3 regions of the Peribacillus sp. FSL M8-0224 genome follow, and region 3 is predicted to be linked to each of the others. Evidence: riboswitches for the same ligand, from Rfam matches in the RefSeq annotation. Region 3 holds a riboswitch; each other region holds the start of a gene.
The links. A riboswitch is a leader RNA that binds a small molecule or an ion and turns the genes downstream of it on or off. The one in region 3 is predicted to bind cyclic di-AMP.

Region 1 (7,914 bases), 5.0 Mb from region 3:
ACATATTTTTAGCAGCTCTATTCTTTTGGATCGTTACTGATATCCCCTATATTAAATTAGTTATCGTTCAAATGATTCTTTTTGGCTTGCAATTAATAGAAAAAACATTATTGATTCCCTTATTCGTTTTAATGGATTTAGGCAGCGATGCCAATCCTTTTTCATTGGGGATCATCAGTCAGTATTTTCTCAGAAGTGATTATTTCATTCACTTTTTCAGCGAAATTACCATTTTTCAATTTCTTATTATTGCTCTGCAATATTTTTATTTAAAGGAATTTACAGAACGTAATAATTATATGGTCCTTTTAATGATTGTTCTATTGTATTTGGCCACATGGTTTGTTAAAGCCTTTTTAGGATACATCCAAGTAGGCGTATTTGTATAAAGCGGGTGAAATGAATGAGCGGTAAATGGAAAATAGCGACGGTCTCCATTGCGTCGATAGTGTTAATAACCGTTAACTTATACCTTATTGAAAAAAAAGAAAGCAAAGTGGAACGGACGGTTTTCGTTGAAAACTGGACTAAGGTAAAAAAAGATACAATTACGGATACTATTCAAACAAATGGGGTAATTAAACCAGTAGAAGAGTATGATATTTATTTTGATGCCAAGAAAAATGATTTTAAGAAATTCCTTGTAAAAGAAGGCGATGCGATTACGGCTGGCTCCTCGTTGTTTGAGTATACGACGACCGAACTTGATGCGCTTAAAGCGAATTTGGAAGCGGAGAAAACGGCCGCGGAGGGGGAAATTGCAGGGATTGAGGAATACATAGGGAAGTTGAGGTCTTATCAGGGGACCGTGATCAGTGAACCTGAAGCGGCAATTGATGAATCGGTGGAAAAGAACTTGAATATTGATATAACGACAAGCTCTTCAGATCTTATTAAAAGTAACATTGAGCAAGAAATGTACAAGCAGGAACTAGAAAAAAACAGGTTGGATGAAAAAGTGAAAATGCTTGATGCTAAATTAAGTTCGATTGAGGAGCAGTCCAATGCAATTGTAACGACGAGCGAGGCTGATGGTGTCGTTAAAAATATCAATAAAAACCTGAATAATCCCATTATATCCATTGTTTCGACAAATATGGCAATTGAAGGGGATTTCTCCGAAGAGGAAATGAAAAAGGCTGAAGTGGGCATGACTATAAAAGCAAGTTCCTCTGTTTCAAAAAAGGCATTGAAAGGGAAGATAGGCCGTATCCATTCCTATCCCGCTGAAGAGCCATCATTAAAAAAAAATAACAGATTTCCATTTCAGGCTTTAATCGAACCGGAAGGCGAAGAAACGGAACCTTTGTTAGTGGGATCGAAAGTGAATCTTACTGTAATAACCAATGAGAAAGCCGGTGTACCCTCCATTCCGATAGAGGCCGTACAATACCAAAAGCAGCCTTATATTTACAAGTTGACTAATAAAGGCCATGTGGATAAACATTACATTACAAAAGGTCTTAAGGCTGAAGGGAAGCAAGAAATCATAAAGGGACCGTCTGTAGGTGACGTCATCCTGCTGAAGCCGAATGCGGCAGTGAAGAACCATTCTTATTTTATTACCCCGATTCAATTTGAAAAAGTGAAAGCTGGAACTTATAAAAAATTCACCTCTAGGGAAAAAGTAAGATATCTGTTACTTGGCATTCTGGAAAAATAACCGCTTTTTTCACAAGAGAGGTGATGTTAAATTAGGAATTAATTATATCGATATAACTTATTTGATTAAAAATCGGGAAGCGTAATTATAGATACAACAGCCTTTAATGCAGAATATTCAGACATATTAAAAGATTTTTTCTAGAACTGATGCGAATAAATATTTACAGATTATCATTTTTAGTATAATATTTTATTATAAGTTAACTCGCTTAATCTTATTCCAAGAACGGGGGACCCATTTTTGTGGATTTTATCCGCTAGGGGTGAATTCAGAAATGAAAGGGCATTTGTGTTTCCAATTCCTAACCCGACAGCTAACCTCGTCAGCGTCTTTAAGGGAACATGTGTGAATATTCACGCCAATAAGAAATCGACACATGAAGTGTCTTTTTTTTCGGCGTAAAGACAGAGTTTTTCAAAAAAAGAAAAATTACTTTCTTTTTATTAGTATCTTGTTTCCCTTACCGAGACAAAAATGTTTTTGCATCAAAGACTTTATGGAAGGTGAGGAAAGTAAATGAAGAAATTCAAATTAAGTTTAGCTAGCCAAATTTTCATTGGTTTAATTCTAGGGATTATCGTTGGTGCCATTTTTTATGGTAATGAGTCGGCCCAAAGCTTTTTACAGCCATTCGGAGACATTTTCCTACGAATGATTAAAATGATCGTAGTGCCGATCATCGTATCCAGCCTTATCGTTGCAGTTGCCGGTGTAGGTGACTTGAAAGCGGTAGGAAAACTAGGTGCTAAATCATTATCATACTTTGTTGTCGTAACTATGATAGCGATTGCTGTTGGTTTAATTTCAGCGAATATCATCCAGCCTGGTGCTGGTGTGAATATGAATAACCTGGAACAAACTGATATCTCCACATATGTTGATACAGCAGAAACTAAGCAGCATGAATCGTTCGTAGATACACTTGTACACATCGTGCCATCCAATCCAGTTAAAGCCATGGTAGAAGGCGATATGCTAGCGATAATTTTCTTCTCCGTGTTGTTTGGACTAAGTATTGCGGCCATCGGTGAAAAGGGTAAACCAGTATTCCGTTTCTTCCAAGGTGTAGCTGAAGGAATGTTCTACCTAACTAACATGGTCATGAAATTCGCTCCTATCGGTGTATTTGCACTAATCGGTGTGACTATCTCCAAGTTCGGTTTGGAATCTTTAATTCCATTAGGAAAGTTAGCGCTTTCTGTTTACGGAACAATGATCTTCTTTGTAATTGTCATTCTGGGTCTTATTGCAAAATTTGTAGGATTCAATATCTTTACTTTGATTAAACTTCTAAAAGAAGAATTGATTCTTGCTTTCTCTACTGCAAGTTCAGAAGCGGTTCTTCCGAAAATCATGGAAAAAATGGAGAAAGCGGGATGTCCGAAACATATTGCTACATTTGTTATTCCGACTGGATACTCCTTTAACCTTGATGGTTCTACATTATACCAAGCGTTAGCAGCTATCTTCATCGCTCAAATGTATGGAATCGATTTAAGCATGTATGAGCAAATCACGCTAATGCTAGTGTTAATGATCACATCCAAAGGGATTGCGGGTGTACCAGGTGTATCTTTCGTAGTTCTTTTAGCGACATTGGGAACTGTCGGTATTCCTATTGAAGGTCTTGCATTTATTGCCGGTATCGACCGTATTCTTGATATGGGACGTACAGTGGTAAACGTTATTGGTAATTCACTTGCGGCAATCGTTATCTCTAAATGGGAAGGTCAATTCAACCCTCCTTCCAAAAAAGAACTAGAACAACAAGTTTCTTGATACAAAAAATCCAGAGTGAAATGTCACTCTGGATTTTTTTTTATTGAATGAAAAAGCGCTTCCTTAATTTTTCTCGATGACTGTAAAACTCTGCTTCCTTCAGGTGTTATGGAGGGAACTACTTCTTGACGCGTCTTCCCGGATGTCAAAATACCCCCAAATTCATAAAGCCTTTCATCTTGTTTACCCCAAAACCAAATCATTTCCTCTTCCTCCCAGAAGGTCATGTGTTGTGAAATGAAACTACCTTCAGGCTTAAAAATACGTTGATTTGACTAATGTCGGGTATTTTGCGCTGGGGATCATCAGCATAAAGGGGAGCGGCCACATGAAATGAGTGAATGAATGATAAAACCATTCATGATCCATTCTTCGAATTCTATATTTTTTCCTATTGGTTAAAATGGATTTTGATTCATGTTATTTAAACGATGCAGATGATGATTAATATTGGGGTTATATAACTTACGTGAAACTCCAAAAGTTTGATAAAATAACATTATTGATTGAGAGCTCGGAGGGGGTCAGGTTATGAAGAATGATAGCAATGATATCTTATACATGTATATGCAGGCTTCCGAACGGTTTGTCCTTTTTAATGGACTCAATTTTCGTGAATTCGTCAATTCGCTTCCGTATACCTTGGATTCGATCTTATTATTGAAACATCAATTCGATGGTGGGGAATACAATTTGAATGTCCTGCTTGAGAGCGCTTCATCTGAAGCTATTGCGAAGCTCGTTAAAGAAAATGTCCGGGCATATGGAGATTTCTGTTGGATCGATTTTGAAGAAACGGAAGGGCTGGATGAATTGGATGGAAGGGAAATAGCGGAACTTTTATATTTAGGACATGCTAAAACCCATCTGGATCCCCCGTTTTTCCGTAAATTGAATAACCAATTTGTGTACCTTGCCCAGGATGATGGCTGGTTCAATAAAATTTATTTTCGTTCTCTTTCGACATATTATATGATGTTAGGAAGTCTGATTCCGCTAAAGCTGGAGCCATTAAAAGTAGAGAGGACGTGGCTTGGAATCAGAAAGAAAAAAGAGCTGACGGCGATTCCTGCAGAAATCATTGCTTCTTTGGCTCATATTCTGGCAGAGGGGCTCGTTTTTTCCTTTCGGGATGTTAAGTATACTAGAACGAAAATTGAGATACCGGCATGGGTCGTAGGGGATTATTTAAACATGGATGAGATGCATGATTCCTTTTCGGATAGAGATAGTAAGGAGCCCGATGCATTTATTATCTTCAATCGAAAAGAGAAGATTTGGGAAAGTGTTATTAAAAATACACCATCCTCCTAATTTTATTTGAATTCCTTGAACTTTTTAGGTGTAAGACTTACCGTCTCATGCATAAGAGATAAGAGAGGGTGTGGCGGTTTTATCCTGTGTTCAGTAAGTTAGTAATCATTGGAAAAGCCTCAATGATGGAAGTTTCGCTTTACCCCTCATTAACAGGCTGTAAGGAAGCCTGATGACAAATGTAATGAAAAAGAAATGTGTTGAACCAACAGCGTGTAAATGCCCGATTGCGACGCACAGGATGTGCTAGCACAGGAGTTGCCACAGGATGTGGCGGTTTTATCCTGTGTTCTGCAAAATAGTAATCATTGGAAAAGCCTCAATGATGGAAGTTTCGCTTTACCCCGCATTAACAGGCTGTAAGGATGCTCGGTGACAAATGTAATGAAAAAGAAATGTGGTGAGCCAACAGCCTGTAAATGCCCGATTGGCTCAACTAACCATCATTGGAAAAGCCTCAATGATGGAAGTTTCGCTTTATCCGTTTTAGTGTAAAGTGATACAATGAACATGGTTAAAAGAATATTGGAGGGTAATAACTCATGAAAACTAAACTTGGTTTGCTTTATGGTGGAAAATCTGCGGAGCATGAGGTTTCTATGCAGACGGCTTTAGCGGTCATTAAAGCTCTCGATTTAGCAAAGTTTGATATATATCCGATTTACATAACAAAAGATGGTTCATGGATTAATGGACCAAAGTTAACAGGTCCTGCCGAGAACGTGGAGGCATTGACATTTTCACCGGAAAAATCGAGCTCGCCTCTTGCCTTGCAAGCACATTCAACTGATGAAAATAGTGAATCAACAGGGTATGACGTAATTTTCCCATTGCTTCACGGACCGAATGGAGAAGATGGAACCGTACAAGGGATGCTGGAACTGTTGAACCTTCCTTATGTAGGGAATGGCGTTTTAGCTTCTTCAGCAGGAATGGATAAGGTCATCATGAAAAACATTTTTGCCCAGGCGGGACTTCCTCAAGTGAAATACACTTGGTTCATCCGTTCTGAATGGGAGAAGAATACTGAAAGTGCCATCAAAAAGGTAGCGGATGATTTGGGGTACCCTTGTTTTGTCAAACCTGCCAATTTAGGCTCAAGTGTCGGTATCAGCAAATGTAATGATGCTGATGAACTGGAAAAAGCGGTAGCGGAAGCTTTTCAATTCGATCGGAAGGTCATCATTGAAGAAGGGGTCATTGCTCGTGAACTCGAGTTTGGTATTCTTGGTAATGATGAACCGTCTTGTTCAGTGGCAGGCGAAATCATCCCTAAGAAAGATTTTGCCTTCTATGATTATTCAGCAAAATATGTAGACGGTAATTCAGCGATGGTCATTCCGGCGGAGATAACGGAAAGCGAGTATGCAGCTTTATCCGAAATGGCCATTACTGCCTTTAAGTCATTGGATTGCTCTGGATTGGTTCGCGCAGATTTCTTCTTGACGCATTTGGGGCAAATCTATATTAATGAAGTGAATACAATGCCTGGGTTTACTCCATTCAGCATGTTTCCGTTATTGTGGAAGCACACAGGTGTCGACTATCCAGCGCTAATTGAAACACTCGTGAAACTTGCCTTGGAACGTCATCAGGAAAAACAACAAATCAAATATACAGTTTGATCATGCAGGTAAAGTATCAGTAAACTCCACAATCCATCAAGCCTTGATTTGATGGATTCCAATCAGCAGGAACCGGTGCGATTTAAACTGGTTTCTGCTTCGTTTGGTTAACGGAGAGCGATCAACGGTTCGATGAATGTAGGAGGAACAAAATGATAAAGAGAACGTTAAAACAAGTACATGAAATGGCAGAGGGATTGAATGATATCAGTCCATTCCAGTCCAAAGGAATTAATGGGGTTACCATCGATTCAAGAACGGTTAAGGAAGGATGTTTGTTCATTCCGCTTAAGGGTGAGCAGGTTGACGGCCATCAGTATGTCAAGCAGGCTTTAGCGCAAGGGGCTGCAGCTTCCTTTTGGCAAAGGGATGTTCCGAATCCTCCTGATGATTTACCGATAATTATTGTCGAAAACACTGAGAAAGCACTTCAGCAATTGGCGCGTTCTTACCGCCAGGAGTTGAATATAAAAGTCATTGGGATAACAGGGAGCAACGGTAAGACCACTACGAAAGATATGACCGCTGCGCTGCTGGCCACTGCCTATAAGGTTCATAAAACAAATGGAAACTTCAATAATCATTTAGGTTTGCCGTTAACGGTGCTTTCTATGGCAGAGGATACGGAAGCGGCTGTTTTGGAAATGGGAATGAGCAGTCGCGGTGAAATCGAGTTCTTATCCAAAATGGCAAAGCCTGATGTAGCGATCATTACCAATATCGGTGAATCACACTTATTGGATTTAGGATCACGCGAGGAAATCGCGAATGCGAAGTTGGAAATTGTCGAAGGTTTGTCGAAAGATGGAACGCTGATATATCATGGTGATGAACCATTGCTTCGCAATCGGATCAAAAAGGATTTTCCTGATTTAAACGTAATATCTTTTGGACGTACGGAACAAAATGATTTATATCCACAGGCCATTAGCCAAGGGGCAGACAGTACCACGTTTACAATCGCAAGCGGTGATAAGGAAATCGGTTATGAGATACCTGTTTTAGGTCATCATAATGTTCTTAATGCGTTGGCTGCCATCTTGGTTGCTAAAGAATTCAATGTAGATGATTCGGCGATCCGTAAAGGCCTATCGGCCATTCAGTTAACTAATATGAGGATGGAATTGGTTGAAGGCGCAAAAGGGCAGAAAATCATCAATGATGCATATAATGCCAGTCCAACTTCAGTCAAGGCGGCAGTGGAGTTGGTTGAGGGCTTATCTGGATTCGAGAATAAGATTCTTGTATTGGGAGATATGTTGGAGTTAGGGCCGCAGGAAAAAGACTTTCATACGAAAATTGGTGAATTGATTTCCAATGAGCGGATTGATAAGATTTTCACATATGGTCCTTTAGCCGAGTTTATTGCCAAGGGAGCGAGCAAGTCTTTTTCATCGGAGCAGGTTCGCCCTTTTCAAGATAAGCAGGAGCTTATAGAGGAACTTAAGTCGTCCACAGAGGAAAATGACATCATACTTGTTAAAGCTTCCAGGGGCATGAAGCTGGAGGAAGTCGTTCAAGCTCTACAAA
Region 2 (7,914 bases), 4.0 Mb from region 3:
TCCGAATAGACCAGCCTACAGTTTGTTCTAGAAAACATTCCAGCTGATTTCAGAATTCCGCTTCTTTCCGCCGACTGTCTGCCAAGCCGCATCAAAGCGAGCGCCTGTGGGGTCTCGGCTAGACAGTATTTCGGCAGGAGTGTCGCATATGTCTTCCATCCAATGAGGATTACAGGTGAAAAAAACTTAAAGGGTAAACTAGTCTCAAACATAACTCGGTGTGAGATCAGCCTACAGTTTTCATTTTAAAAAACGTTCCAGTTGATTGGAACGTAAGGTACGAGACTCCTGCGGGAAAAGCGTGGCCATGGGAGATCCCGCAGGAGTCGCCGAGGGCGGACCGCCCGCGGAAAGCGAGTGCCTGGAGTGGAAATCAACGATCAGATTTACTAATCCTCAAAAACGTGCGAAACCATATACCTTAGGGTATTTATATATCATGATAACAAAGCGGATAACCAAGTGCGAAATGAGGAAGGAAAATGAATGATGAAGACCACAATAAATGAAGTCTCGAAAGAAAATGTAACGGATATTTTGAAATTGCGAATAAACGAAAAGCAAAGGGCTTACATCGAAACGACTGAACAATGTTTAAAAGACGCTAAGGAATGTAACTATTACAGGCCAGTTGGGCTCTATTATGATGATATCTTGGTCGGCTTTGCGATGTATGGTTTTTTCCCTGGGGAAGGCGAAAATGGCAGAGTGTGGTTAGACCGCTTTTTCATTGACGCTGCCCATCAGGGTTTCGGGCTTGGAAGTATCATGTTGGAGGCTTTAATAAAAAGAATAATAGAAGAATATGATTGTCCTGAAATCTATTTAAGCATAGTTGAAGATAATCAGGCTGCCCTTCATTTGTATAGGAAATTCGGCTTTGCATTTAATGGCGAATCAGATTATAACAACGAAAAGCTCATGGTCAAAAAGGTGTAAGTATCAAGATCCCTTTAAAGCATGTCAGTAAAAAAAAAGCCGCTTCCTCACTTTCCAGGAATCCGGCTTCTTTTGTTAAGTTGTTGATTTCATAGTGCACGGTATTTTTTTAAGCTAATGATATTGATGGTGATAAAAACGATGGCAAAGGCCAGGAGAATGAGCAGATCCAGTAAGACCTCATCGAACGTGAAACCTTTGTACATAATGCCGTTCATGGCATCCGATGCGTAATAGAGAGGCATGACCTTGCCGATTTTTTGGAGCCAGTCTGACATGCCATCCAATGGGAAAATCCCTGTAAAGAAAACTTGCGGCACGATGACCAACGGAATGAATTGTACCATTTGGAATTCGGATGTCGCGAAACTCGATAGTAATGTACCAAGCGATAATGCAACGAGCGCGACCAGTATATTCGTCAGTAAAACGAGCCAAATGGAGCCAACAAGGACGATATCCAATACATTGACAGCATATAGTACGACAATTATGGTTTGAATTAGAGCAAATAAGCCATATCCGATCACATAGCCCGCTACGATTTCGTATCTTTTAATCGGGGTGGCAAGCAGCCGTTCCAACGTACCACTTGTACGCTCCTTCAAAAGCGCAATCCCCGCTATTAAAAATACAAAGAAGAAAACGAAAAAGCTGACGAGCATCGGACTGAAGGTATCAAAACCCTTTGTGTTGGCATCTCCGTAAACATATTTCTCCTCAATTGATGGAGTGTTTTTTTCATTCCCTTGCAAACCTTGCATCATTTGCATTTGAACGGCCTTTGCCCGGGTCGGTTCGTCGTTCAACAGTGTGAGTTTCATTTTGCCATTTTCAACATGCAGCCAGCCATCCGTATCCTTTTCAATCATCTTTTCCTGTGAGAATTCCTCAGCAGCCGTCACTTGAAAATCCGCTTGTTTCAATGCTTTAACGATCGTTTCATCACTGCCTGTAACAACGATTTTCGAATCACTTGACTCTGTATCGAAAATAAAATACATGAGCGTTAAAATGAGCAATGGAGCCAGGAAAAATAAAGCGAGCGTCCTTCGATCCCGGCGCATCTGCTGGGTAATACGAGTAACAAGAGAGGCAATTCTCATTTTAGGCCGCCTCCAATCCTTAAAAAAACATCATCAAGCGTTTCCGCGGCAAATTGAGTTTTTAAAGCTGCAGGGGTTCCTGCCGCGATGATTTCACCTTCACGCAGCATCGCCAGTTTATCGCATCGCTCCGCTTCATCCATCACATGCGTCGTGATGATGATCGTCTTATCATCTTCATTCCTTAAACGCTCAAGTTCCTCCCAAATCGATTGTTTCAGCAAAGGGTCTATTCCTACTGTCGGTTCATCCAAAATGAGAATCTCCGGATTTTGGATGAGTGCAACCGCAAGTGAAAGACGGCGTTTCATTCCCCCTGAATAATGGGCAACCCGAACGTTCAAATCATTCGTCAGCTGTACGATTTCAGCTGCATATTGAATGCGTTCCCTTCGTTCCTTTTTCGAAAAACGGTATAGCTTCGCAAAAAATTCGAGGTTTTCAGCTCCCGTCAATTCTGTATATAAAGCATCGGACTGTGCCATATAGCCGACATCCATTAACAGTGCTTCATTTGGCACTTCATGATCCAGAACCGTGACTTTACCCGCATCGGGTTTAATCAATCCGACAATCATTTTAATTAAGGTCGTTTTTCCGCATCCGGATGGACCTAACAAACCAAAAATTCCGCTTTTTTCAATATTCAGGCTCATTGGCTGAATGACCTTCTTCTGCTGAAAACCCTTAGCAATTCCATCAATGGAAATCGCATTTTTCATTGCACACACATCCTCCCTCTTTAATTAACACGGTGTTGAGTGTATCATCATTCTAAGGTAGCATTCGGTCTAATACAATCAACACATTTGGAAAAATGTTTAGTGAAGGAGACATTCCATGGCATCGATTCATGAGGATATGGTACAAAAAACGAAAAAGCAGATACAACATCATTTTATTGCACTCATTGAAGCAGAGGGGTTCTCACATGTATCCGTAAAGAAAATTGCAGAGCGTGCCAATATTAATCGGGGCACATTCTATTTGCACTACACAGATAAATATGAATTGATGGATCACTTACAGCAGGAATTGTTACATGAACTTCAAACCCGCATTACTGCCATTTTGCCTAAAGAGGCTTTTTTGGCTCTTCATCAACAGCAACTTTATCCGCCTTTCATAGCGATTTTTCAATTCATCAGTGAACATGCTCACGCATTAAGGGCCATTCTTGGTGATCAGGGCGACCCTTCTTTTGCGAAAAAAATAAAACGGGTTTTCGGGGAAGTACTGTTGGAGCGTTTGATCAGCCTTCATCCAGCAGCTAAAGATGAAGCATTCCGCATGTATATGCACGCCTTCCTGACATCGGCGATTTTAGGGGTGATTACGGAGTGGCTGGAGAACTGTGAAGAACAAACGGTGGAAGTAATGGCGAAAATCCATTTTCAAATCTTGAACTTCATCAGCCAATTGCGCACATTCATCCAATGAACGATTCATCAACGGCATATCAACATGCCTACAAATCGGATTACATCTTTTCCTTCGCTTCTATCTCTACATCACCAACGGAATAATACCTGCTCTTGGAGGTCTTCATACTAAGCATCGACAACCATATGGATAAAGCGAACATGATCAGGGAACCTGAAATCACCACGAACCGAATCGAAATGAAATGGGCTGAAACACCAACGATTGCGGTAGTAATGATGATCAATAAAGCTTCTAACAAGCCAAAAACACTTCCGACCCTGCCCATGATTTCCACAGGAATATTATTTTGATAAAAGGTTTGAAAGCCAGTGTTGGCAAAAGCCAATGCAAAGGCAATGATGAAAAATCCGATGGCGGCCAGTGAAAAGGAATTCGAAAAGGCAAAGATCATATAACCTATCGAGACAAATAAAGATCCAAGACCAATCATGTGCGAGATTTTCACTTTACTGATGAATACGGCATTGACTATGGCACCAACAATGATGCCTGCCCCGGCGACGCTTACAAGGAATCCGTAATCGCTGTCCGACAAACGGAGCACGGCCTTGGCAAACGCAGCTTCTTGGGAATCGATGGCCGTTTCCATCACCACCATGCAGCTGAATAAGAAATAAATGAGCATGATATAGGAAGATTTCCGGCTGAAGTCCAGGACGATGCCCCAATCCTTTTTCATGATGGTCCAAGACAGGTAATGATTGGATTGTTCAAGGCGATGATCCTTTTCAAGATTAGGCATGAATAGAGTGATGATACCGGATAACAATAAGGCAGCCGCGTTAATATAAATCGCTAAAACGGGCGTACCGATCAAGAAAAGGATACCCGCTAGCGCCGGTCCAATCAAAAAAGCTCCAGAATCCATTAAGCTTCGTAATGAATTAAATCGTTTCCTCTGTTCAATGGGTATTAATTTTGTTATATACGACCTAGATGCTGTTCCGAACATGGCCCCTGCCATATTGATCACGAAGACAAGGGAATACATGACCCAAATAGAAGAAGTCCAAGGCAGCAAGACTATGAATACCGTGCGAAATAGGTCAAGTGCCGCCATCAGGTTCCGCTTATTTATCCGGTCGATCACGCTCCCTGCCCACACATTCGTAAATATGGCAGCCATCGGTTTAACGATATAAAGTCCAGCTACCGCCAAGGCTGAACCAGTCATATCCAGAACGATTAAATTAAGGGCAATGAAATACACCCAAGAACCGAAGTTGGAGATACCTATTCCGCACAAAAGAATGGAAGGGTATTCCAGGATACCAATGCATTTTTTAATGTCATCGCTTCTCCCCCTTTGACCGAACAATAAAAACCCCGTCCCCAAAGCAATGCTTCTCGGGACGAGGTCAATTTGCGATGCCACCTTCATGTGTCACCATACATCCCCAACAATCCTCGGCTGCTCTCGGAAAGTGATTATTTCATTTTACTTTTCTTTACGTCCACATTAGGTATTACTAAATTTTAACATTAATGGTTAAATGCTGTAAATAAAGCAAAAAAACTCATTCAAAATAAATGAGTTTAAAAGCAAAACAAGATATGGATTTTTCGCTCACCGTTCCTGGATAGAACACAGGGATTACAATAATTGAATACCGCTAATGAATGTTGGAATCAGTTGATTTACCTTGGGGAAAACAATTTTAAAAACGGATTCTTTTTCTTATCCGTTATCCTTAATTCATTCATGATGATTTGATCCTCATGATCGGCTATCCATTTCCTTAGTGCATCTTTATCCTGGCATTGTGTTAAATATGTTTGGCCACCCTTGCCTGTAGCATTAATAACATATCTATTGAACGTCTTCTCCATAATTGCCCGCCTTTTTAATAAAATGTATTGAATTTAACTAATAATGTACTGCTTTTTCCTTTATCTTTTACAAAAGAAACATAATATATCTATTACAAATTTTGATTGGCAATAGCATGTTCTGCTTGAAATTATTGAATAAAGTACATCGATGCCGGTTATCATAATTGGATTAATCGAACCTATCATAATGTGCTAACTAATATTTGTCAATACGTTTTTTAAATGTAAATAAAACGTAAATTTTCAGTTTTGTTAAAGAAATATTTTTTTACGATTTAGGGGTTTACAACTGCTAAATGATGGGAGTAGAATACGTTTATCAATTTAATGCATTTCGGCCAAAACTCATGGAAAATGAGTACGGAGGACCCAATCATTTGGGGTTAATTCTGCCTTGCAGAAGGGATGAGATCAGCTCTTTCGCCATCCTACCCGTCAGCTAACTTCGTCGGCTAAAGCGAAGGAGGTCATAAGACCGCCTATTTCGGAAGCTTTTTTTGCACGCTTTTTGTAGCAATACAGCTATTCGATGTTTTCGCAGGTCTTTTTATTATGCCTTTAAAAAGATTCAAAAAGCAGATTGATGATTAAAAGTCATACAGTAGGGATGATCATTTGAGAATGACAAAATTGGATCCGCCAAAAATACTTGTACTCGGCTTTGCCATCCTGATACTTATCGGGGCCTATTTATTGACCCTGCCGATTTCCACAGAAAATGGCGATGGTCTTTCTTTTCTGGATGCTTTATTCACCTCGACTTCCGCTACATGTGTAACAGGACTGGTCGTTGTGGATACGGGATCGACCTTCACCACTTTTGGTGAGTTGGTCATCTTAACACTGATTCAGGTAGGCGGCTTAGGGTTCATGACATTTGCGACATTTTTCTTTTTATTATTAGGCAAAAAGATTTCTTTAAAAGGCAGGTTAGTTCTGCAGGAGTCGTTAAATAATCTATCCATGGCGGGTGTAGTCAGATTAGTGAAACGGCTTTTAATTTTCACGGCCATCATTGAGGGCATGGGTGCCCTTATCTTATCGATTCGCTTTTCTTTTGACATGCCAACCGGCAAGGCGATCTATTACGGTGTTTTTCATTCCGTCTCAAATTTCAATAATGCCGGCTTTGACTTAATGGGGGAATTCAGGAGTTTGACCCCATATGTATCGGATCCATTCGTAACCCTTACCGTTGCCTTCCTCATCACGTTTGGCGGGATAGGCTTTATCGTGATGAATGAACTATACGAATATCGGAATACACATCGTTTATCCGTACATACGAAGATTGTTCTGACGACTAGCTTGACCCTTACGATTGCCGGCGCGATTTTAATCTTTTTATTCGAGTACGGCAATGCCAAGACATTGCAGCCTTTATCTTTCATGGGTAAAATGCTGTCGTCTTTATTTCAATCGGTATCACCACGGACGGCAGGCTCCAACACGCTGAATATCACTGATTTAACTCAGCCTGCATTACTGCTCATCATTTTCTTGATGTTCGTTGGGGCATCACCCGGATCGACTGGCGGCGGGATTAAAACGACGACATTGGCGACGATTGCCGGAACGGTTTGGTCACAGATCAAAGGTAAGGGTGATGTGGTCTTGTTCCGCCACCGCATCGTGAGTGAAACGATTTTTAAAGCATTATCCGTTACATTCATTGGTGTATTCGTGGTTTCCATCATCTCCATTCTGCTGACCATCACTGAAAGCGGAACTGACTTTTTGATGATTTTGTTCGAAGCCACTTCAGCTTTCGCCACCGTGGGACTTTCAATGGGTTTGACCCCGGAATTATCACCTGTCGGCCGGATGCTCATCATTTTCACGATGTTTGCAGGCCGTGTTGGCCCTTTGACTTTTGCCTTTGCTATCGCCATGAGGCGCAAGCCAGATCCGTTCCGACGTCCAAAAGGGAAAATCATGATTGGTTAATAATGAATGAAGGAGTGTAAAAGATGGGAAAACGACAATACGCCGTGATAGGTTTAGGCAGATTTGGAACCAGTGTGGCCCATAGATTATATACGGCAGGCCAAGAGGTTTTGGGTATTGATGTGAACGAGGAAAGAGTCGAGAATGCGGAACTGAACGTTACCCATGCAGTCATGGCGGATACGACCGAAGAAGAGACATTGAAAGCAATCGGAATCCGTAATTTCGATTGTGTCATCGTAGCCATCGGAAATGACATGCAATCGAGCATTTTAACTACCTTGCTTTTAAAAGAGCTTGGGATCAAAAAGGTCATTGCCAAAGCACTTAATAAAAATCACGGTCAGGTGCTCACAAAAGTCGGTGCCGACTGGGTCATCTATCCTGAGAGGGATATGGGGGAACGGGTCGCGAATCAGCTCCTTTCCCCTAATATGCTGAACTATATAGAGCTTTCTAAAGAATACAATATCGAGGAAATCATCCTCCCCATGAGCATGAAGGGAAAAAGCCTCAGGGAGCTTGATTTACGGGCAAAATATAATATCAGCGTCATTGCCATCGTGAGTAATGGAGAAATTATCATAGCACCGTCACCGGATCAGGATATCCATGAAAAAGATATGCTTTTAGTGGTTGGCAA
Region 3 (7,914 bases):
AACACTGAAATATATGGTAAAATATTCTAGTTAAATCCAGTTTTTAGCCTCTATGTTACGAAAGGAATGTATATATTGGTTTACTTATATGTAATTTTATTTTTCATTTTTGGCTATAGTTTTATATTTACCTTAATTAAAGCTATAAAAGATGAAGTATCCCCACATCTCACTGCAATCCTTTTTCTTGTATGGGCTTCATCAGCAATGATCGTGATGGCAAATTTAATGAGTTTTTAATTAATTCATCGGAGACGCTTGTTGAAAGACCGATGTAGGGGCAGTCTTTTTAATTCTAAGATTATCAGAAAGCAAACCTTATGTAGGCTTGCTCCTCCAGTTTGAGACAAAAGGGGTTCGGAAAACTTATCTTTTATCAAATGATGTTCCCAAACTCCTCAAGTATGGTTTCTAACTAAATGCTATAACAAAGCTGATTGTAGCGGAAGGTACGAGACTCCTGCGGGAAAAGCGCGTCTTGGGAGACCCCGCAGGCGTTAGACGAGGAGGCTCGCGGACCGCCCGCGGAAAGCGAGTGCCCTACGTTCCAATCAACGTCCAATTGTATAATTCATTAATAATACGTAGGCCCAATCATGAATACCGGGACCCACATTTGTAGACGGGAAACTTATCTTTCATCAAATGATGTTCCCAAACCAACACAACTTCAACTCCTCAGGTATGGTTCCTTACTACATACTATAACAAGGTTGAGTGGAGCGGGTGTACGAGACTTCTGCGGGAAAGCGCGTCTTGGGAGACCCCGCAGGCGCAAGCCGAGGAGGCTCGTCCACCGCCCGCGGATAGCGAGTTTCTTGAGTGGAAATCCACGTCCAAATTGTATAAGCCATAAAAAAATGTAGACAAACTCGATGAAAATCGAATTTGTCTACATTCTGTTCTATAAGATATGGAACTTACTTCTTTAAATGATATGGCACTGTCGTAACAACCACATTTCTTTTATAAAGTAAGTAAGCGCGAATCAGTAAACTTGATTGGTTATGAAGTATATTGTGCCAGCCCTTCTTCGGAATGAATTGGGGGATGATCACCGTAACTTTATAATTGGATTCACTAGCCTTATGTTCTACTGTATCCACAAATTTAGTTAGTGGCTGAATGATACTTCTGTAATAAGAATTCAGTGTAACAAGCCTTACATCCGGCTGCCATTTTTTCCATTTTTCTTCGAATTTCTTTTCATCATCTCTTTCAAAAGCGACATAAACGGCAATGACCTGATGTGCAGATAGAGATTTTGCATAATTTAAAGAGTTCTCAACCACATGAGTTATACCCGCAACAGGTACAATGATGATATTTCCTTCAATTGGTAAGATCGGCTCACATGTTGTAATCCTTAGTTGGTCTCCAACTGCTTCATAATGATTTCTAATTCGATGAAAAATTAAAATGATGATAGGTAAAAAAATCAAAACAGGCCAAACCTGACTAAATTTGGTTAAAAAGAATATCATCGTGACGATAAAGCTAATTATGGCACCAATTGAATTAATGGTTAATTTCATCATCCAGCCTTTTGGCTTTTCGCGAATCCATTTAACAATCATCCCGGTCTGGGATAACGTAAATGGGATGAATACACCAACCGCATAAAGCGGAATGAGATTTTCCGTATGTCCTTCAAATGCGACTATCAAGATGATGGATGCAAGTCCAAGTATGATAATTCCATTGGAATACCCTAAACGGTCCCCTCTGATCGTAAACGCCCTTGGTATGAATTTATCCTTCGCCAGATTTACCGCAAGCAAAGGGAAAGCCGAATATCCAGTATTTGCCGCAAGTATCAAGATCAATGCAGTTGTACCTTGAATGAAGAAATACATGAAATTCCGTCCAAAGATCCCTTCAGCAATCTGGGAGACGACCGTTACCTCTGCGCTAGGAACAATGCTTAAATAATAGGCTAAGAATACGATTCCCGAAAACAAAACAGCTAGTAAGGAACCCATCGCTACTAATGTTTTCGCAGCATTATTCGGTGCTGGATCTTTAAAGTTCGGGATTGCATTGGAAATCGCTTCGACTCCTGTCAATGCGGAGCTTCCTGATGCAAATGCTCTTAGCAGTATAAATAAACTGATGCCGGCTACCGGAGTCCCGATTGACGCATGCAATTCCGGTGAGACTCCTCCCGTCAGAATCTTGTAAATTCCAACCCCTATCAAGATGAACAAGGCTAAAACGAATAGGTACACCGGATAGGCCAAGACAGAGGCCGATTCCGTAACCCCCCTAAGGTTCAAGATAGTAAGTAGGATGACGAAAATAATGGCTATGAGGACATTATAGTCATGCAGGCCGGGAAAAGCGGACGTGATGGCATCCGTACCAGCGGAAACACTTACCGCGACAGTTAATATATAATCGACCAATAAGGATCCTCCAGCTATCAACCCTGGATTGACACCTAAATTGTTTTTTGAAACCACATAGGCTCCCCCACCATGTGGATAAGCGAAAATGATTTGTCTGTAGGACAAAATCAAAGCGGTTAACAGGATCAATACTCCAATCGCGATGGGGATTGAATACCAGAATGCCGCAGCACCGACCGTGATCAGGACAATCAATATTTGCTCCGGCCCATATGCAACCGAAGACAAAGCATCGGAAGATAATATCGCCAACGCCTTTGTTTTATTAAGCTTTTGTTCACCAAGTGCATTCGATTTTAAAGGTCTCCCGATCAAGAACCTCTTTATAGAAGATAACATTAAGAATTCACCACCAGTTTAATTTATAAGTTTATGTTTCCCAGCTGTAGCAAAAAACGAGACGGAACACAAAAATGCCTACAAGTCATAGCTAAATAGACCTGTAGACATCAATTTTTTTGTCTAACAAGCTCCACCTTCCTTCTCATATAACGCTTACGAGGTTAGCTGTCGGATTCGGACCTAAGAGTAGCCCTACCTTTTAAAGGATTCACCCCTTGGATTGTAAAAACAATCCCAATAACGGGTCCCCCGCACCATAAGGTTTAAGCGATTTAGAAATATGAAACTGTTGATTATCATACTCCCGTGAAATGGAAAAGTAAATGAAAATTTTGCACAGAAATAGAATTATTATTTATAAACGAGGCTTTATTCTTGACTTATATAACAAAAGTCATGCATACACATGATTCGAAGGTAGTAAAGGAGGAAAGTAAACGTCTGAAAGGAAGATATTCAAGAAGACAATGAACAAAGATAGATTCCCCAAAAGGAAAAATGAAGTAACGTGATGGATCAAGTAAAACAATCTGCCCCAGCTTGGATAGTCATTAAATCAGAATTTTCTCTTTCCGATTCCATTATTAATTCCCGTCCAATCGGGGGCATTATTCCACTGATCTACGCTAATCAGTTCCTTCCTTCTTGAATTGGCCTCAAATTGCTTTTTTTAAAGACAAAGTATTTCTGGCCAAGATAGTTAAGCACTGTATAAAAAATTGTTCCTATCAGAACAGCCAAATTTTGTTGTATGGATAAATGAACGGTTCCTTCCAGTGATTCTGCAATGGCTTGGCCTATAGAATAAGCGGCGGAATAACAAATCAGGATGACGCAAAAGAAACGGGCAACTCCTCGACGCCATTCTATATCGCTTTTAAAGGTAAAAGTCCTGTTCAAAAGAAAACTCGTTATAGCTCCCGTACCATTGCCGATAAAGGTGGAGATCCAGTAAGATAATTCAAGAACATTCATGAGAAAAAGCATGATGGAAAGTCCAACCGCTGTATTGACTATTCCAACCAATAAAAAGCGGATAAAGGAGTTAGTTTGTTTTAGATAGTTTTTCAATACTGTTCCGTTCATTGTCTAGTTGCTCCCGTTTTTTTAAATCGAGCGGATTAAATAGATCAAGATCAACAATATATTTAGGTCGGCGTTTGGATTCATTATAGATTTTACCTATATACTCCCCAATCAAGCCGACAGCAATCAACTGTAGTCCACCGATCAACCATATGGAGGTGATCAATGAGGTCCATCCAGTTTCGGTCTGCCCATAAAATTTCAACCATAAAAAGTAAGACCCAAAGAGTAAGCTAATGAAAAAGGAAAGACATCCTAGCCATAATACCAGCCGGATCGGTGTAACTGAAAAAGAAGTAATGCCATCAAGCGCAAAAGCAACCATCTTCTTAAATGGATATTTCGTTTCCCCAGCCAATCTTTCTTTACGGTCATAATAAACAGAGTCCGTCTTAAACCCAATGAGCGGTACAATCCCCCGCAAAAAAAGATTCGTTTCATCAAAACGTTCCAACTCCGTGATCGCCCTTTTGCTCATTAGCCGGAAATCGGCATGATTATAGACAAGGTTGACCCCCATCTTGTTCATCAATTTATAAAAACCTGTTGCAGATGTTCGTTTAAAGAATGAATCAAGGTCCCTTTTCTGGCGGACACCATATACGATTTCACATCCTTCATTGAATTTCCGAATGAATTCCGGGATGACTTGAATATCATCCTGTAAATCTGCATCAATGGAAATCACACAATCTGAGGCTTCCTTGGCTGTAAACAACCCAGCCAGAAGTGCATTTTGATGTCCAGCATTCCGGGAAAGCTTTAGCCCGCGAACATATTCATTATTAATCGTTTCTTTGTAAATGATCCTCCAAGTTTGATCCTTGCTCCCATCATCGACCAACAAAATTTTACTTTGACCGGAAACAACATTTTCATCGACCAACCCCCTCATCAATCCACAAAGCTGGGAAATGGTTTCCTGCAAAACGCTTTCTTCGTTATAACAAGGTACAACAATCGTTACAATCGGTGAATTCATTCTATTCCCCCCTTTTCACATGACTCTGTATAAATGAATTTTCCATACGCTTCCTTTTTTCGTAAAAACCCTATCCAGCAGCAATCCGTTTTCCTTCGCGTTGTTGATTGGGATGGCAGAAAATATATACGTACCGCCTAATCCTTTAAACGCATCCATGTTGAGGTCCAAATTTTCCAGCTCTTTCTTCGAGCCTTTCTTGAACATATAATGCTTCCCAAGCTCATCGGTAAACAGGTAACAACGTCCTCCCCATTCATCAAAGTAGATTCTGATGTTTTTATTCTTAGCCAATTCGTTTTCAATTATTTGACGAAATTGATGTTTGTAAGAAAGCGGATAAAAATTGTTATAGCTATCGAGCGTGTAAAATCCATTATATTGAGCGATTGCGGGATGCAGCCCAATGCTGGCAACACGATACTCTTCTTGTGGACGGTCTATATGATCTTTTATTTCCTGAAAAAGGCTTTCTGAATAGAACTCTTTAAAAGAGGGTTTTTTATTGTGAGTGATCTCTTCATTAAAACCCATTAAAATCAGAATTTGAATGGCGATGAAAATAGAAAGGGTTTTCTTAGCATAGTCGCTGTGTTCCCAAATGATTTTTATCGCGAGGGCAAACCCTAAGTAAATTACCATCGGCCTTAAAAAGTGAAATCTGGCAAAATTAAAGGTATCCAGGGTATGGAACCTTTCCGTTAAAGGAAGCCAGCCTTTATAAAACCAAAATGCGTACCACGCTGAGAGCATAAAATTCAAGCCGAATAAAAAAACATATACCTTCTCCTGTCTCCACAGTTTTTTGGTCAGAATAATATAAAGGGCAAAGACTGTAATCGGCAGGATGATAAGAGCATGTACAGTCATGACATGCGTATGTCCAAGAACGAAATTTTTGAAAGTAAGCTTAACGACCCAATCGAGCGGCAGCCTTGCGTGAAAATATTCATCTCTGCTGTTTGGCTCCGAATCAAAAATGAATGAAGCGACCAAACGATACTCCACCAAACCAAAAATGACGGTCATATAAACGATCGAAAGAAGAAACGTTATATTCCATCCTTTTCCCCTGATTACATCCGTTAGCCAAAGAAAACCCATTGCAACAAGGAAAAAGAAAAAGCCAAGTACGATGCTTGAATAAAGCGGTAAAAGTGTAAGGACCAAATAATTCTTCCAAGAATGATCCTTGCTGCGGATATTCAAAAAAGCCCAAAGGGCTAAAGGCATCCCAAGTGTACTGAGCATTCCCGATGGCCAAAATGGGGTAAGGGCAAAGGCTAAGGATGTTCCAACCCTAATCCAACCTGATAGTCTTCCTGTAACCAAATGTTTTTTCAATAAGATATACATACCAAAGAATGCAATAAACCTTGTTAATGCCTGGCTTATTGCATAAGCAACCATTGTCGGAAAAAGAGCATGAAGCCACACGATAATACTGAACTCACTGCCAAAAGCATTACGGGGCAGGCCATTCATAATCTGCGGAATTCTGGCGTCAATTGCACCGAATAACTCACCGCTTTCTGAAAGGACTTTATACCAGGCAAGGTTGGAATCCAAATTATCATGTACGCGAATATGCGCATTTTCTCCAAGGATGATTAAGGGGGAAAGATATAAAACAATGATGAGTAAGGCAAAAAGGATTTGTTTTCTCTCTTGATTTTCAATTGGCAAAATATCCACCTCTTGATTAAATTCATATATCCATAATATTTGGCTTCGAAGGTAAATCTATTCTTTTTAAGGGATTTATTTTAACCTATTTTGATATAGGTCAACCAATGACCACATAAAATGCAATAAGCATATAAAAGAACCTTAAAAAGGGGCTGGGCTATGATAAGGAAAGCGGTGATTCCAGCAGCCGGTTTAGGAACACGATTTTTGCCTGCTACGAAAGCTCAACCAAAGGAAATGCTGCCGATTGTCGATAAGCCGACCATTCAATATATTATCGAAGAAGCGGTACAATCAGGGATTACGGATATTATCATCGTTACGGGTAAAAACAAACGTGCCATCGAAGATCATTTCGATAAATCGATTGAGCTTGAAATGCTTCTGCAAATGAAAGGTCAAAATGATCTGCTTAAGATCGTGGAGAACATTTCCAACATGGTCGATATCCACTATGTAAGACAAAAGGAACCTTTAGGTCTGGGTCATGCAGTTTTATGTGCCAAAACTTTTATCGGAGACGAACCTTTTGCCGTCCTGTTAGGGGACGATATCGTGGATAGCCAGGTTCCAGCTTTGAAGCAGTTAATGGAACGGTATAACAAGGTACGAGCGAGCATTATCGGAAGTAAGGAAGTGTCACCAGCCGATGTCTCCAAGTATGGGATCGTAAACTTCCAAGAACGATATGAGGATTTATTTCTGGTAAGAAACTTAGTGGAAAAGCCAAAAGTGGAGGATGCACCATCAACACAGGCGATAATTGGCCGATATATTTTATCACCTGCGATTTTTGAAATCCTTGAAAACGTAAAGCCTGATCGTAAGGGGGAGATCCAGCTTACCGAAGCTTTAGACCTTTTGTTAGAAAAGGAACCATTATATTCGTATATCATCGAGGGAAATCGTTATGACGTAGGCGATAAATTCGGCTTCCTTCAAGCTTCAATAGATTTCGCCATGAAACGACCTGAACTTCGTGATCAGCTAATAAAATATTTAAGGCAGTTGTTTCCTTAATGAAGTTAATATAGACCATGCCCAATTACCAATAAGAGGTGATTGGGTTATTTCCACATCGGATTGACCCCTTTGGTTGTAAAATGATCCAATTACCATAATCCTCCAAGTGAAATATAACCGTTTATGCTTCCGTAAAATGTTACAGCAGAAAAAGTTGAACAGAGAAAGAATAGTTTTCTATAAGTGAGGTTATGTTGATAACGTATCCTTCATGAATGTTCCAAAACACGATATCCAGAAAGGATTGTAGAGAAACACATGCACAATAAAACCAATAATCCAATAATATCTGATGAATTTTTAGATCAAGTGGTTAAGGAAATCAATGCACAATTTGGCGGGCCCATCAATGAAAAAAATGATCGTTTCCAACATGGGGGCGAT

Region 1: linked by a shared signal. The riboswitch ahead of MKX49_RS27160 (cation:dicarboxylate symporter family transporter) and the one ahead of MKX49_RS02605 (APC family permease) in region 3 are both predicted to bind cyclic di-AMP.
Region 2: linked by a shared signal. The riboswitch ahead of MKX49_RS22005 (TrkH family potassium uptake protein) and the one ahead of MKX49_RS02605 (APC family permease) in region 3 are both predicted to bind cyclic di-AMP.

What each region holds. Positions count from the first base shown of each region.
Region 1 is NZ_JBBOOJ010000001.1:5,559,903-5,567,816, forward strand. Features, by position in the region: gene MKX49_RS27150 (hypothetical protein) at 1-389, shown strand, start outside; gene MKX49_RS27155 (efflux RND transporter periplasmic adaptor subunit) at 404-1,663, shown strand; cyclic di-AMP (ydaO/yuaA leader) riboswitch at 1,862-2,009, shown strand; gene MKX49_RS27160 (cation:dicarboxylate symporter family transporter) at 2,183-3,445, shown strand; gene MKX49_RS27165 (hypothetical protein) at 3,469-3,648, opposite strand; gene MKX49_RS27170 (hypothetical protein) at 3,977-4,759, shown strand; gene MKX49_RS27175 (D-alanine--D-alanine ligase) at 5,302-6,384, shown strand; gene MKX49_RS27180 (UDP-N-acetylmuramoyl-tripeptide--D-alanyl-D-alanine ligase) at 6,537-7,914, shown strand, end outside.
Region 2 is NZ_JBBOOJ010000001.1:4,538,058-4,545,971, forward strand. Features, by position in the region: gene MKX49_RS21975 (GNAT family N-acetyltransferase) at 490-939, shown strand; gene MKX49_RS21980 (ABC transporter permease) at 1,029-2,045, opposite strand; gene MKX49_RS21985 (ABC transporter ATP-binding protein) at 2,042-2,767, opposite strand; gene MKX49_RS21990 (TetR/AcrR family transcriptional regulator) at 2,886-3,485, shown strand; gene MKX49_RS21995 (MFS transporter) at 3,526-4,779, opposite strand; gene MKX49_RS22000 (hypothetical protein) at 5,130-5,321, opposite strand; cyclic di-AMP (ydaO/yuaA leader) riboswitch at 5,651-5,793, shown strand; gene MKX49_RS22005 (TrkH family potassium uptake protein) at 5,946-7,271, shown strand; gene MKX49_RS22010 (potassium channel family protein) at 7,295-7,914, shown strand, end outside.
Region 3 is NZ_JBBOOJ010000001.1:540,087-548,000, reverse strand. Features, by position in the region: gene MKX49_RS02605 (APC family permease) at 921-2,747, opposite strand; cyclic di-AMP (ydaO/yuaA leader) riboswitch at 2,885-3,030, opposite strand; gene MKX49_RS02600 (GtrA family protein) at 3,381-3,836, opposite strand; gene MKX49_RS02595 (glycosyltransferase family 2 protein) at 3,796-4,818, opposite strand; gene MKX49_RS02590 (DUF6044 family protein) at 4,834-6,498, opposite strand; gene galU (UTP--glucose-1-phosphate uridylyltransferase GalU) at 6,667-7,527, shown strand; gene MKX49_RS02580 (hypothetical protein) at 7,789-7,914, shown strand, end outside.